DNA from 2 places in the Streptomyces sp. NPDC006458 genome. Region 1 is predicted to be linked to the other one. Evidence: riboswitches for the same ligand, from Rfam matches in the RefSeq annotation. Region 1 holds a riboswitch; the other holds the start of a gene.

Evidence for each region. A riboswitch is a leader RNA that binds a small molecule or an ion and turns the genes downstream of it on or off. The one in region 1 is predicted to bind ZMP and ZTP.
Region 2: it holds a riboswitch for ZMP and ZTP, as region 1 does, so the genes downstream of both, ABZZ79_RS10850 (bifunctional 5,10-methylenetetrahydrofolate dehydrogenase/5,10-methenyltetrahydrofolate cyclohydrolase) here and ABZZ79_RS30195 (glycine hydroxymethyltransferase) in region 1, are expected to answer to the same signal.

Annotation. Positions count from the first base shown of each region.
Region 1 is NZ_JBEXPR010000026.1:109,161-115,758, reverse strand. It holds gene ABZZ79_RS30195 (glycine hydroxymethyltransferase) at 1-1,382, opposite strand, end outside; ZMP/ZTP riboswitch at 1,417-1,529, opposite strand; gene rocD (ornithine--oxo-acid transaminase) at 1,635-2,840, shown strand; partial or broken gene ABZZ79_RS30185 (glutathionylspermidine synthase family protein) at 2,919-3,034, opposite strand; gene ABZZ79_RS30180 (PLP-dependent aminotransferase family protein) at 3,114-4,538, opposite strand; gene ABZZ79_RS30175 (carboxymuconolactone decarboxylase family protein) at 4,586-5,086, shown strand; gene ABZZ79_RS30170 (isocitrate lyase/phosphoenolpyruvate mutase family protein) at 5,083-5,835, shown strand; partial or broken gene ABZZ79_RS30165 (glycine betaine ABC transporter substrate-binding protein) at 5,918-6,223, opposite strand; gene ABZZ79_RS30160 (hypothetical protein) at 6,375-6,598, shown strand, end outside.
Region 2 is NZ_JBEXPR010000006.1:243,503-250,100, reverse strand. It holds gene ABZZ79_RS10865 (hypothetical protein) at 39-335, opposite strand; gene ABZZ79_RS10860 (nuclear transport factor 2 family protein) at 544-909, shown strand; gene ABZZ79_RS10855 (hypothetical protein) at 897-1,133, shown strand; ZMP/ZTP riboswitch at 1,176-1,261, shown strand; gene ABZZ79_RS10850 (bifunctional 5,10-methylenetetrahydrofolate dehydrogenase/5,10-methenyltetrahydrofolate cyclohydrolase) at 1,284-2,138, shown strand; partial or broken gene ABZZ79_RS10845 (glycosyltransferase) at 2,227-3,361, shown strand; gene ABZZ79_RS10840 (TetR family transcriptional regulator) at 3,435-3,980, opposite strand; partial or broken gene ABZZ79_RS10835 (GTP-binding protein) at 3,991-4,582, opposite strand; gene ABZZ79_RS10830 (XdhC family protein) at 4,730-5,860, shown strand; gene ABZZ79_RS10825 (metallophosphoesterase) at 6,020-6,520, opposite strand.

The DNA.
Region 1 (6,598 bases):
TCGGAGATCTTCGCGTCGAGGACGTGCGAGGCCTTGGAGGGGGCGCCGGACTTGGTGGTGCCGGCCTCCGTGGCGGTGAGGACCCGGTCGATCAGGCCGGCCACCTCGTCCATCTCGGCGGTGCCGAGGCCGCGGGTGGTCAGCGCCGGGGTGCCGATGCGGATGCCGGAGGTGTACCAGGCGCCGTTCGGGTCGGCGGGGATGGCGTTGCGGTTGGTGACGATGCCGGAGTCCAGCAGGGCGGCCTCGGCCTGGCGGCCGGTGAGGCCGTAGGAGGTGGCCACGTCGATCAGGTTGAGGTGGTTGTCGGTGCCGCCGGTCACCAGGGTCGCGCCCCGGCGCATCAGGCCCTCGGCGAGGGCGCGGGAGTTGTCCACGATCCGCTGGGCGTAGTCACGGAAGGAGGGCCGGCGGGCCTCGGCGAGGGCCACCGCCTTGGCCGCCATCACGTGCGGCAGCGGGCCGCCGAGCACCATCGGGCAGCCGCGGTCGACCTGGTCCTTGAGGGAGTCGTCGCACAGGACCATGCCGCCGCGCGGGCCGCGCAGCGACTTGTGGGTGGTGGTGGTGACGATCTGGGCGTGCGGGACCGGGTCGAAGTCGCCGGTGAGGACCTTGCCGGCGACCAGGCCCGCGAAGTGGGCCATGTCGACCATGAGCGTGGCACCGACCTCGTCGGCGATCTCGCGCATGATGCGGAAGTTCACCAGACGGGGGTAGGCGGAGTAGCCGGCGACGACGATCAGCGGCTTGAACTCGCGGGCCTGGGCGCGCAGCGCGTCGTAGTCGATCAGGCCGGTGGCCGGGTCGGTGCCGTAGGAGCGCTGGTCGAACATCTTGCCGGAGATGTTCGGGCGGAAGCCGTGGGTGAGGTGACCGCCGGCGTCCAGGGACATGCCGAGCATGCGCTGGTTGCCGAATGCCTGGCGCAGCTCGGCCCAGTCGGCCTCGCTGAGGTCGTTGACCTGGCGGGCGCCGGTCTTCTCCAGGAAGGGGACCTCGACGCGGTCGGCGAGGACCGCCCAGAAGGCGACGAGGTTGGCGTCGATGCCGGAGTGCGGCTGTACGTAGGCGTGGCGGGCGCCGAAGAGTTCCTTGGCGTGCTCGGCGGCCAGCGACTCGACGGTGTCGACGTTGCGGCAGCCGGCGTAGAAGCGGCGGCCGACGGTGCCCTCGGCGTACTTGTCGCTGAACCAGTTGCCCATCGCGAGGAGGGTCGCCGGGGAGGCGTAGTTCTCGGAGGCGATCAGCTTGAGCATCTCTCGCTGGTCGTGGACCTCCTGGCCGATGGCGTCGGCGACGCGCGGCTCGACGGCGCGGATCACGTCGAGGGCGGCACGGAAGGCGGTGGACTCGGTGGAGAGGGGCTGCTGCTCGGGCATGTCGGCCTCCGGACGGCGTGTGTGTTCACGGTTCACGGCTGGCCCAGGCGCACGGCACTGATCATCACAAGGCCGCTCCCCGATGGTCGGTCCCATCCTCGGGCCCTGCCGTCGGCAGGGCCCAGCGCGCCAGTCACGGCCCTGGGCCAGCCTACCGGGCGGTTCCTCGCGCGCGGCTCCCGCGTCCACCATGCGGGCGAGGATAGAAGGGAGGTCTGCCCCCATTTGTCTGCCACACCTCCGGGAGACGCCATGACCGCCACCGACGCCCTCATCGCCGCCGCTGAGGCGCACAGCGCGCACACCTACGACCCCCTGCCGGTGGTCGTGGCCACGGCCGACGGGGCGTGGATGACGGATGTGGAGGGGAGGCGGTATCTGGATCTGCTGGCCGGCTACTCGGCGCTCAATTTCGGGCACGGCAACCGGCGCCTGGTCGAGGCGGCGAAGGCGCAGCTGGACCGGGTGACGCTGACCTCGCGGGCGTTCCATCACGACCGCTTCGCCGCGTTCTGCACGGAGCTCGCCGAACTGTGCGGCATGGAGACGGTGCTGCCGATGAACACCGGCGTGGAGGCGGTGGAGACGGCGGTGAAGACCGCCCGAAAGTGGGGGTACCGGGTCAAGGGCGTGCCGGCGGAGAGGGCGAAGGTCGTCGTCGCGGGCGGCAACTTCCACGGCCGCACCACGACGGTGATCAGCTTCTCGACGGACACGGAGGCGCGGACGGACTTCGGGCCGTACACACCGGGGTTCGAGATCGTGCCGTACGGGGATCTGACGGCGATGCGGTCGGCCCTGACGGAGAACACGGTGGCGGTGCTGCTGGAGCCGATCCAGGGCGAGTCGGGGGTGATCGTGCCGCCGGCCGGCTATCTGCCGGAGGTCCGCAGGCTGACCCGGGAGCGGAACGTGCTGTTCGTGGCGGACGAGGTCCAGTCCGGACTCGGGCGCACGGGGCGGACGTTCGCGTGTGAGCACGAGGGTGTCGTGCCGGACATGTATGTGCTGGGCAAGGCGCTGGGCGGCGGGATCGTGCCGGTGTCGGCGGTGGTGTCGAGTGCCGAGGTGCTCGGGGTGTTCCGGCCCGGGGAGCACGGGTCGACGTTCGGCGGGAACCCGCTGGCGTGCGCGGTGGCGCTGGAGGTGCTCGCCATGCTGCGGACGGGCGAGTACCAGGAGCGGTCGGCCCTGCTCGGCGAGCGGCTGCACCGGGAGCTGGCGGCGCTCACCGGCGGCGGGCCGGTCACGGCGGTGCGGGGGCGTGGGCTGTGGGCGGGGATCGACATCGCTCCGGCGTACGGGACGGGCCGGGACGTCTCGGAGCGGCTGATGGAGCGGAGGGTGCTGGTGAAGGACACCCATGGGCACACGGTCCGCATCGCGCCGCCGCTGGTGATCTCCGAGGAGGACCTGGACTGGGGACTGGCCCAACTGCGGGACGTGCTGGGCCAGTAGCCCCCGGCGCCCAGCCCCCGGCACCCCGGCCGGGCCGGCCCCGGCGATGCGGTACCGGGTCCGGCCCGGAACCCGGCGTCAGAGGATCACATGCGGCAGAGGAAGCGGGCGTACTCGTCCGTGACCAGGCCGCAGGACTCGCGGATGCCGAGACCGGCGGACTCGCCGTCGACGACCCAGGCGCCGAGGACGACCGTGCCGGAGCGCAGCCGTCGCCGTGCTTCTGCCATGTCGGTTGTCTCCCCCGAGAGTTCGCGCGTGTGCCCGCACACCCTACGGGAGGGCCGCGCACAGCGCGTCGAGGGTCCCGGCCCAGGCGTGGTCGGGCGGGGTTCCGTAGCCGATGACCAGGGCGTCGAGGGGATCGCCTGTGGCGTCGGGGTGGCGGTGGAAGGACAGTCCGTGCACGGCGAGGCCGTGCCAGGCGGCGGCGCGGACGACGGACTGCTCGGTGCCGGGCGGCAGTCGCAGGACGGCGTGCAGTCCGGCCGCGATGCCGGTGACCGTCACCTCCGGGGCGCGTTCGGCGAGGGCGGCGACCAGGGCGTCGCGGCGTCGCCGGTAGCGCAGCCGGGCGGAGCGCAGATGGCGGTCGTAGGCGCCGGAGGCGATGAACTCGGCGAGGGTGAGCTGCTCGACGGCGCTGGCCGAGCGGGCGCCGCCCAGCGCGGTGACCTCCTCCACCAGCGGGCGCGGCAGCACCAGCCAGCCCAGGCGCAGGCCGGGGGCGAGGGACTTGCTGGCGGTGCCGAGGTAGGCGACGCGCTCGGGGTCGAGGACCTGGAGGGCGCCGACGGGCTGGCGGCGGTCGTAGCGGAACTCGCCGTCGTAGTCGTCCTCCAGGATCAGTCCGCCGGTGCTGCGGGCCCAGTCGACGAGGGAGGCGCGGCGGTCGGAGCGCAGGGCGAGCCCCATGGGGAACTGGTGGGCGGGGGTGAGCAGGACCGCGCCCTCGGCCGCCAGGCCCTCGGTGACGGTGCCGTCCGCGTCGAACGGCAGCGGGGTGGTGGCGAGGCCCTCGCGTTCCACGAGCTCCCGGTGCACGTCGAGGCCGTACGACTCCACGGCGAGGGTGCCGAGGCCTCGTCGGCGCAGGGCCTGGGCGAGCAGCCGCAGCCCGTCCGCGAGGCCCGCGCAGACGACGATGCGGTCGGGGTGGGCGCGCACGCCGCGGGCGCGGGAGAGGTATCCGGCGAGGGCGGTGCGCAGTTCGACGCGGCCTCGTGGGTCGCCGTAGCCGAGGGCGTCGTGCGGGGCGGCGGCCAGGGCGCGGCGGGCGGCCGTGAGCCACTGGGTGCGCGGGAAGGAGGAGAGGTCGGGGGTGCCGGGGATCAGCGAGTAGGCGGGTCCGGCGGCCGGGCGGCGGTGCGGTGGCGGGAGCGTCCGCGCGGTGGCGGACGCGGCATTCCTCCACTGCCCGAAGGACGCGGAGGTTACCCCCTCGGCGACCCGGGTGCCCGAGCCCTGCCGGCCGGTGAGCCAGCCCTCGGCGACGAGGTCGGCGTAGGCGTCGGCGACGGTGTTGCGGGCGATGCCCAGGTCCGCGGCGAGCGCGCGGGAGGACGGCAGCCGGGTGCCGGGGGCGAGCCGGCCGGTGCGCACGGCCTCGCGCAGGGCTTCGGTCAGCCCCCGGCGCAGTCCCGGTCCGGCGGGTTCCAGGTGCAGGTCGATGCCGAAAGTGGCCCACGGTTTCGCCATGACAATGGACCATACCCGTGGGCCTTAGGGTTCCTAGGGTCGTAGGCATGACGACGGACGAGACAGTCGAGTACGCCCCCGAACGCCCCGCGCGCCTGGCCTGGGCCGAGCTCGCGCCCGATGTGTACAAGGCGATGGTCCGGCTGGAGGCCGCCGCCAACAAGGGCCTCGACCCGCGGCTGGTGGAGCTGGTCAAGATCCGCGCCTCGCAGCTCAACAACTGCGCCTTCTGCCTGGACATGCACAGCAAGGACGCCCTCGCCGCGGGGGAGAGCGTGGAGCGGATCGTGCAGCTCGGCGCCTGGCGGGAGTCGGAGCACTTCTACACCGGGAAGGAACTGGCGGCCCTGGAGCTGGCCGAGGCGGTGACCGAGCTGGCTGGGGGAGGCTTCGTGCCGGACGAGGTCTACGAGCGGGCCGCCAAGCACTTCGAGGACGCGGAGCTGGCCCAGGTGATCGCGGTGATCACGGTCATCAACGCGTGGAACCGGTTCGGCGTGACCTGCCGGATGGTGCCCGGTCACTACCGGCCCGGGGCGCACACGTGAGCGAGTGGCGGCCCGGCCCGGTGACCGGCGGCGGGGCGGCGGTCTTCCGCGCCCTGCACCGGCGCCCCTCCCCCGCCGACCCCCTGGTCCTGCCCGGCCCCTGGGACGCGGCCGGTGCCCGGGTGCTCGTCGAGGCGGGGTTCCCCGCGCTGGCCACGCCGAGCGCCGGGATCGCCGCCTCGCTGGGGTACGCGGACGGGCAGACCCCGGCCGACGAGATGTTCGCGGCCGTCGCGCGGATCACCCGGGCCGTGGACGTACCGGTGTCGGCGGACGTCGAGGGCGGGTACGGGCTCGCGCCGAAGGAGCTGGTGGAACGGCTGCTGGAGGCGGGGGCCGTCGGGTGCAACCTGGAGGACTCGGCCCACGGGGTCCTCAAGGACCCGCGGCGGCACGCCGACTGGCTCGCCGAGGTGCGGTCGGCCGCGGCGGACCAGCTGTTCGTCAACGCGCGCATCGACACGTTCCTGCGCGGGGTCACCGATCCGGACCGGGCCATCGAGCGGGCCGCGCTGTATGTGGCGGCGGGCGCGGACTGCGTGTACCCGATCGGCGCTCCCCACGGCCTGCTGCCGCTGCTGCGGTCCGGGATCCAGGGACCGGTCAACGTCATCGCGTCGGTGGGGGACGGCGAAGGCCCCTCGCTCGCCGAGCTCGGTGAGCGAGGGGCCACCCGGATCACGTTCGGCCCCGGACTCCAGCGCCGGGCGACCCGGGCACTGCGCGAGATCGCCGAGCGACTGAGGTGAGGGGCGGGACGGCCGCGTACGGGCTGATCCGTGAGTGACGGTCAGGGCGGCCGCGTACGCCGGACCGGCTCGTGAGGGGGCGTCAGGGCAGCCACGCGCGCCAGGTCGGCTCGTGGCCGTCCGCCCACTTCTTCGCCGCCTCCTCGGGGCTGAGCTTCTGGTCGGCGATCATCAAGGAGACCTCGTTCCGGTCCTCGGTGGTCCACTCGAACCTCTTCAGGAACGCGGCCGCCTCGCCGCCGGAGCGGGCGAAGTCCGCGTTGAGGTACTTCTGCAGCGGGGTGTGCGGATAGGCGCAGGCGACCTTCTCCGGGTCGGCGTCGCAGCCCTCCTTGTACGCGGGCAGCTTCACCTCGGTCATGGGGACCTTCTTGAATGGCCACTGGGGTGGAAGGCGCCGGCCGTGCGCCGAGGGGATCCGCGCACGACCGGGCCGGTTTACGAGGCACTCGCTCGGGTGACGGGTGCCGATGGAACATCGGAGCCGGATGAAATTCGGCTACGGTGCTGGCCTGCAGCGGGGGCAGGAGGCGAGGCGCGTGAGGGAGCGGGGCAAGCCGTTCGCGCGGGACGGTCGGCCAGTGTGCGGCGTGTGCCCGTCCCTACGGCTGCCGGGCGGCACGTTCGACGTCGCCGAACGCCCCTCCCGTGACTGCCCCTTCGACCCGGCGACCGGCTATCGGTTCACCGCGGCGGGCGTGCCGGTGTGCGTGCATCCCGAACGGGTCGGGCTGCCGGCCTCCCGTTACGCCACCGAGAGCCT
Region 2 (6,598 bases), on a different contig from region 1:
GGCGTGCGGTGCCGGGCATCAGTACTCGATGCCCAGGATCAGTAGTCGATGCCGGGGAGCAGCCCGGTGACCGGGGCGGCCAGGTCGGTGAGCTGCCGCAGCTGGCTGAGGTCGTTCAGCCGGCTCAGCTGCCGCAGCTGGTCCGACGGCCGCGGGAGTGTGCCCTTGTGCTGCTCGGGGATGTCGCTGACGGCGAGCGAGTCCAGGGTGCTGAGCGGGCTCAGCTTGCCGTCGGGCTGGGCGACCGCGTCCGCGGCGCTCGCCGCGGGCGCGACGATGGCGGTGACCCCGGCGGCGAGGCACGCGGCGGCGAGGATACGACGAGTTGAGATCATGTCCTCAGCAACGCGTACCGCCTGCTCCGGACACGGCCCGCGGTCGCCGCTCACCCGTCAGGCGGAGATCGGCCCCCGGCCCCTCGCTCACCCGTACGGTGCCGGATCCCTGCCGCGCTTGCCGGTCCCCGCGGGACGGAGGACGCTCGTACTGAGACCGCGACGTCCCGTCGCCCGCCGGGCCGCGCGCGCCTCGGAGGAGGTCATCATGGGTACCAGCACGAGCCCCGCCTTCAACGCCGACACCCTGCGCCGGGGCCTGGAAGGACAGTCGGCGGACGGTCTGATGTCGCTCTACGCCGACGACGCGGAGGTGCGGATCATCGACCGCAACACCCAGCCCAGCCATCCCATGGTCATGAACGGCCGCGACCAGATCCAATCGATGCTCAACGACGTCTACAGCCGGGACATGACGCACAAGATGGAGGAGTGCATCGTCCAGGGCGACCGCGCCGCCTACAGCGAGTCGTGTCTGTACCCGGACGGTGTCCGGGTGCTCTCCGAGTCGATGATCAGGCTGCGGGACGGCAAGATCGTCGAGCAGATCATGATCCAGGCATGGGACGAATAGCGCGCCACCTGCCGCTCATCCGGTTCAGCACCCGGATGAGCTGGACCTTCTCGGCGCGAGCGGGGCTGGCACCGGCTCCGGCGCGCCGGGCGAGGCGGTCGGGTCCGGCCGCCGTGGCGCGCCAGCAGATGGCCGTGGCCGCGCTGCGGACGCTGCTGCGCCGGGCCCGGCCGCATCCGCTCGCCGCGGCCCGGCCCTCCCGGCGCCGCGCCCGGTCGAGGTGACCGGGGCCCGGCGCCGGGGGCTCCACGGCCTCGGTTACGCTGACCGTGGGCCGTGACTGGCGCTGAGGTGGAGCACCACCGGGGAGCGGCCCTCATCCACAGACATGCCGTGCGCCTGGGCGACGAGATCGATCAGCTCAGGAGTGGATCATGACCCAGGCCCGGCTCATGGACGGCACCGCGCTCGCCCGCACCCTCGTCGAGGAGACCGCCGAGCGCGCCGCCGCCCTCACCGACCGCACCGGCACCGCCCCGTGCCTGGCGACCGTGCTCGTCGGCGCGGACCCCGCCTCCGTCACCTACGTCCGGATGAAGCAGAACCGCTGCCGTACGGCCGGGATCGCCTCGCGGCACGTGGAGCTGCCCGCGTCGACCACCACCGAGGAACTGGTCGGCACGCTGCGGGAGCTGTCCGCCGATCCGGCCGTGCACGGCATCCTGCTCCAGCATCCGATGGGCGAACACATAGACGAGCGGGCCGCGTTCGAGGCCATCGCGCCGGAGAAGGACGTCGACGGCGTCACCTTCGCCTCCTTCGCCACGATGAGCTTCGGCCTGCCGGGCTTCGTGTCCTGCACGCCCGGCGGCATCATGCGGCTGCTCGACGCGTACGACGTCGACCCGTCCGGCAAGCGCGCCGTGGTGGTGGGCCGCAGCGCCATCCTCGGCAAGCCGGCCGGCATGCTGCTGCTCGCCCGGGACGCCACGGTGACCTACTGCCACTCCCGGACCCGGGATCTGTCGGCGGCCGTGCGCGAGGCGGACATCGTGGTCGCCGCGGTGGGCCGGGCACGGCTGATCAAGGGCCAGGACATCAAGCCCGGCGCGGTCGTGATCGACGCGGGCTACAACGCGGGCAACGTCGGTGACGTCGACTTCGACTCGGCCGTCGAGCGGGCCTCGCTGATCACGCCCGTGCCCGGCGGTGTCGGTCCGATGACCATCGCCACGCTGCTGGAGCAGACGGTGGACGCGGCCGCCCGGCAGCTCAGCGTGGCGCGGTAGCCGCACCCGACACATCCAGGCCGCGGGCCCCGCTGCCGTTGGGCGGGGCCGGGCTGTGGGCATACTCTCCCCCGTGCGAGTCGCGATCATGACGGCGGGTTCCCGGGGCGACGTGGCCCCGTTCACCGGTCTCGGGCACGGTCTGGTGGGCGCGGGTCACGAGGTGACCCTGGTGACACACGCGAGGTTCGAACCGCTGGTGGCCGGGTCCGGAGTGCGCTTCCACGCACTGCCGGTCGATCCGAAGGACGAGCTGGAGTCCCCGCGGGGGCGTGGCCTGCACCGCAGCACGACGGGCGCGGGCAAGCTGCTGCGGGTGGCGTCGATGGCGCGGGCCGTGATGGGCCGGATGACGGAGGACCTGGTGGCCGCCGCGCGCGCGAGCGACGTGCTGCTGCTGGCCGCGTCGGTCGCCCCGCTGGGGCTGGCCGTGGCCGAGGGCCTCAGGCTGCCGAGCCTGGGCCTGAACCTCCAGCCCATCGCCCCCACCCGGGAGTTCGGGCCGCCTCTGCTGGGGGACCGTTCCCTGGGCGGCATCGCCAACCGGGTCGCCGGGCACGGGGTGAACGCCGCCGTGGAGCAGGTCTTCGCGAGCGTGGTCCCCGGTGTGCGGGCCCGGCTGGGGCTGCCCGCCGCCCGGACCGGTGCCCTGCGCCGCGACCGGGAGCGGCAGGGCTGGCCGGTGCAGCACGGCTACAGCCCGCTGGTGGTGCCCCGTCCGCACGACTGGCGGCCCGGCCTCGATGTCGCCGGGTACTGGTGGCCGTACGACGGTCGGGCTGAGCGCGCTGATCGTGCGGGCGCTGCGCCGGGCGGGGCTGCGCGGGGTGATCCAGCGGGGCTGGGGAGGGCTCAGGGCGGACGGCGAGGACATGCTGACCGTCGGGGAGATCGCGCACTCCCTGCTCTTCCCGCACCTGGCCGCGGTCGTGCATCACGCGGGTGCGGGCACCACCGCGGCCGGGCTGCGGGCCGGGGTGCCGGCCGTGCCGGTTCCGGTGCAGTTCGACGAGTCCTTCTGGGCGGCCCGGCTGGTCGCCCTGGGCGTGGCCCCGTGCGCGCTGCCCCTGCGCCGGATGACGGAGGACGCCCTCGCCGTGGCGCTCGGCCGGGCCGTGTCGCTCCCGGCGTACCGCACGCGGGCGGCGGTGCTCGGGGAGCGGCTGCGCGAGGAGGACGGGGTGGCGCCGGTGGTGGCGGCGGTCGGCCGGCTCGGTCGTTGAGCGACACGGCCGCGGAAGGCCCTGATGGCGGCGGCCGCCTCCGGGGCCGGGCCATGCCCAGCGCGGCAGCAGGTCAGGGGTGCCCCTCCAACGGCCTCAGTATGGACAGCAGTTGGCGGACGAGTTCGTCGACCACCTCGTCCAGGGTGGCGTCCACCCAGCCCGCGCTCCAGTCGTGGAGAAGCCCGTTGACACTGCCGATGAACGCGGCGGCGGCGAGGCGATGGTCCCGCCGGGCGGCCTCGCCCCGGGCGACCGCGGCGACCGCCTCGTCGCAGATGAGGTCGACCCAGAGCGAGCGGCGGGCCAGCCGCTGCTCCTCCAGGCGAGGGCTCACTCCGATGATCTCGACGAAGGTGATGCGGATGCGGCGCGGGTCGGCGGTGACGTTCCGGGCGTAGGCGCGGAAGATCGCGTCGGCGCGGTCCCGCAGGGGCCTGCCCTCCGTCGCCGCGGCCGCCGCCAGCACCGCCTCCTCCGCCCAGCCGTTGACCTGGAGATGCAGGTCGGCCAGGACGTCCTCCAGGGTGCGGAACTCCTCGTAGAACTGGCGGGTCGACAGTCCCGCGGCCTCGCTGAGCGCGGCGACGGTCGTGGCGCGGTAGCCGGACGCAGACACCGTCGAGCGTCTCGGTGGCGCGCGGTACCGCCCGCAGGGCGGCCAGCACCGGCAGCAGGGCACCGAGCGTGTCCGGCGGGGCCTGGAGACGGAACCTGTGCAGGGGCTCGTGCACCCGCGTGCCCGCCCGCCGCAGCGCCTCGGCCAGGACCAGCGGGGTCAGGCCCCGGAAGTCGTACCCGGTGCTGGACATGCTCTTGTCGAAGCCCTGGTGGGCGTGGCTCTGCCGCGGCGAGTAACCCGAATGGGTCATCGTGACCGTGCAGTCGGTGACCCGCCAGCCATGCAGGCCCTGGCCGAGCGATTCCAGCACGGTGTCCTCCACCGCCCACGCCGAGCACCCGCTCCACCTCGGCGATGAAGTCGGGGTGCCCCGGGGTGTCGATCAGATTGACGGTGAGGTCGCCGATCGGGAACGAGACGACGGCCGACTTGATGGTGATACCGCGCCGGCGCTCCAGTTCCAGCGTGTCGGTCCGGGTGCTCCCGGCGTCGACGCTGCCGATCTCCTCGATGACCCCGGCCGTGTGCAGCAGCCGTTCGGTCAGACTGGTCTTACCTGCGTCGACGTGAGCGAGGATGCCAAGATTGAGCATGTGCACGTAGCGTCATGTCCTTCGGGGAGAGAGTCGTTCCTTTCTGGGCGGACATGAGCGAAGCGCGCATCGCTGTTCTCCTCGGCTGGACGCAGGGACCCCAGCAGTGCAACAGACGTGGGGGGCGGCGGCAACGGATTAAAGGAGCCCCCGGTGCGTGAGATTCTCCCGGTGCTGAGCGGCTGGTGGTCGGCCGGCAGCCCGTTCGGTCTGGCCACGGTGGTGGCGGTCAGCCGCAGCGCGCCCCGCGATCCGGGCGCCTCGATGGCGGTCGGTCCGGGCGACGAGGTCGTCGGCAGTGTGTCGGGCGGCTGTGTCGAGGGCGCGGTCCTCGAACTGGCCCAGGAGGCCCTGGCCGACGGGCGGGCCCGGCTGGAGACCTTCGGCTACAGCGACGAGGACGCCTTCGCCGTGGGGCTGACCTGCGGCGGCGAGATCACCGTGCTGGTGCGCGCGGTGACGCCCGAGCTGGACCCGGCCTTCGGCGCGGTCGCCGCGTCGGTGGCGGCGGGCCGCCCGGTCACGACGGCCACGGTGACCGACGGCCCCGTGGCGCGCGCGGCGGTGCTCGCCGTGTGGCCGGACGAGGTCGGGGGCACCCTCGGCGCGCCCGGCCTGGACGCGGCCGTCACCGCCGACGCGCGCGGTGAACTGGCCCTCGGCGCCACGGGCGTACGGCACTACGGTCCGCACGGCGAGCGCCGTGAGGACGCGGTCTCGGTGTTCCTGCACTCCTTCGCGCCGCCGCCGCGCATGCTGGTGTTCGGGGCCATCGACTACGCGGCCGCTGTCGCCCGTATCGGTGATTTCCTCGGCTACCGGGTGACCGTCTGCGACGCCCGCCCGGTGTTCGCCACACCGCGCCGCTTCCCGCCGGGCACGGAGGTCGTCGTGGACTGGCCGCACCGCTATCTGTCGCGCACGGACACCGACGAGCGCACGGTGATCTGCGTGCTCACCCATGACCCCAAGTTCGACGTGCCCCTGCTTCAGGAGGCGCTGCGCCGGCCCGCCGCCTACATCGGCGCGATGGGCAGCCGCCGTACCCACGACGAACGCCGGGAACACCTGGTCAGGGCCGGGCTCGGCGGGCGCGAGCTGGCCCGGCTGCGCTCTCCGGTCGGGCTCGATCTGGGCGCCCGTACGCCCGAGGAGGTGGCGGTGTCCGTGGCGGCGGAGATCGTGGCCCTGCGGTGGGGCGGCAGCGGCGCCCCGCTGACCGACACGTCGGGTGCCGTGCACCCTCCGTCACCGTCGGAAGATTCCGCTCCCCCGAAGGTGTGAATCAGGACGAACAGGGTAGGCGGCGCCCCAGCGGGGACGAACGCGTCCCTGGCGTGTCCCAACGGGAAGGAGGTCCGTGACAGACCAGCCCACACTCGCAGCGCGCGGGCCGTTCCCGACCGACCGGGGCGGCCCGCCTTCCCTGAGTGCCCCGAAGGCTCAGCGCGGCGGCAGCCTGTGCAGCACCACATCCGTCAGCAGCCCGTCCGCCACCGACGCGGTCAGATAGGTGCGGTACGGCTGTCTGCGCCGGTCCGTGGGCGAGCCCGGGTTGAGCAGCCGCAGGCCGGTGGCGGCGGTGCTGTCCCAGGGGATGTGGCTGTGTCCGAAGACCAGCACGTCCAGCTCGGGGAACCGGGCCGCGCAGCGCGCCTCCCTGCCCTGCGCCGGGCCCGTCTCGTGGATCACCCCGAAGCGCAGACCGCCCAGCTCGGCGTACGCGATCTCGGGCAACCGCGACCTGAGGCCGTCTCCGTCGTTGTTCCCGTGGACGCCGATCAGACGGCGGCTGCGGCGCTCCAGCAGATCCAGAGTGGCCGTGTCCACCCAGTCGCCGGCGTGCAGCACGACGTCCGCGTGCGGTAGTTCTGCGAGCAACTGTTCGGGCAACTCCCTTGCCCGGCGCGGGATGTGGGTGTCCGACATCAGGAGCAGACGCATACGGTCAGGGTAGGCGCGCGTCGATCGTCGAGGCGACGAGCGGGATAAGATCGGGCAACGCGTGGCAATCCTCGACGC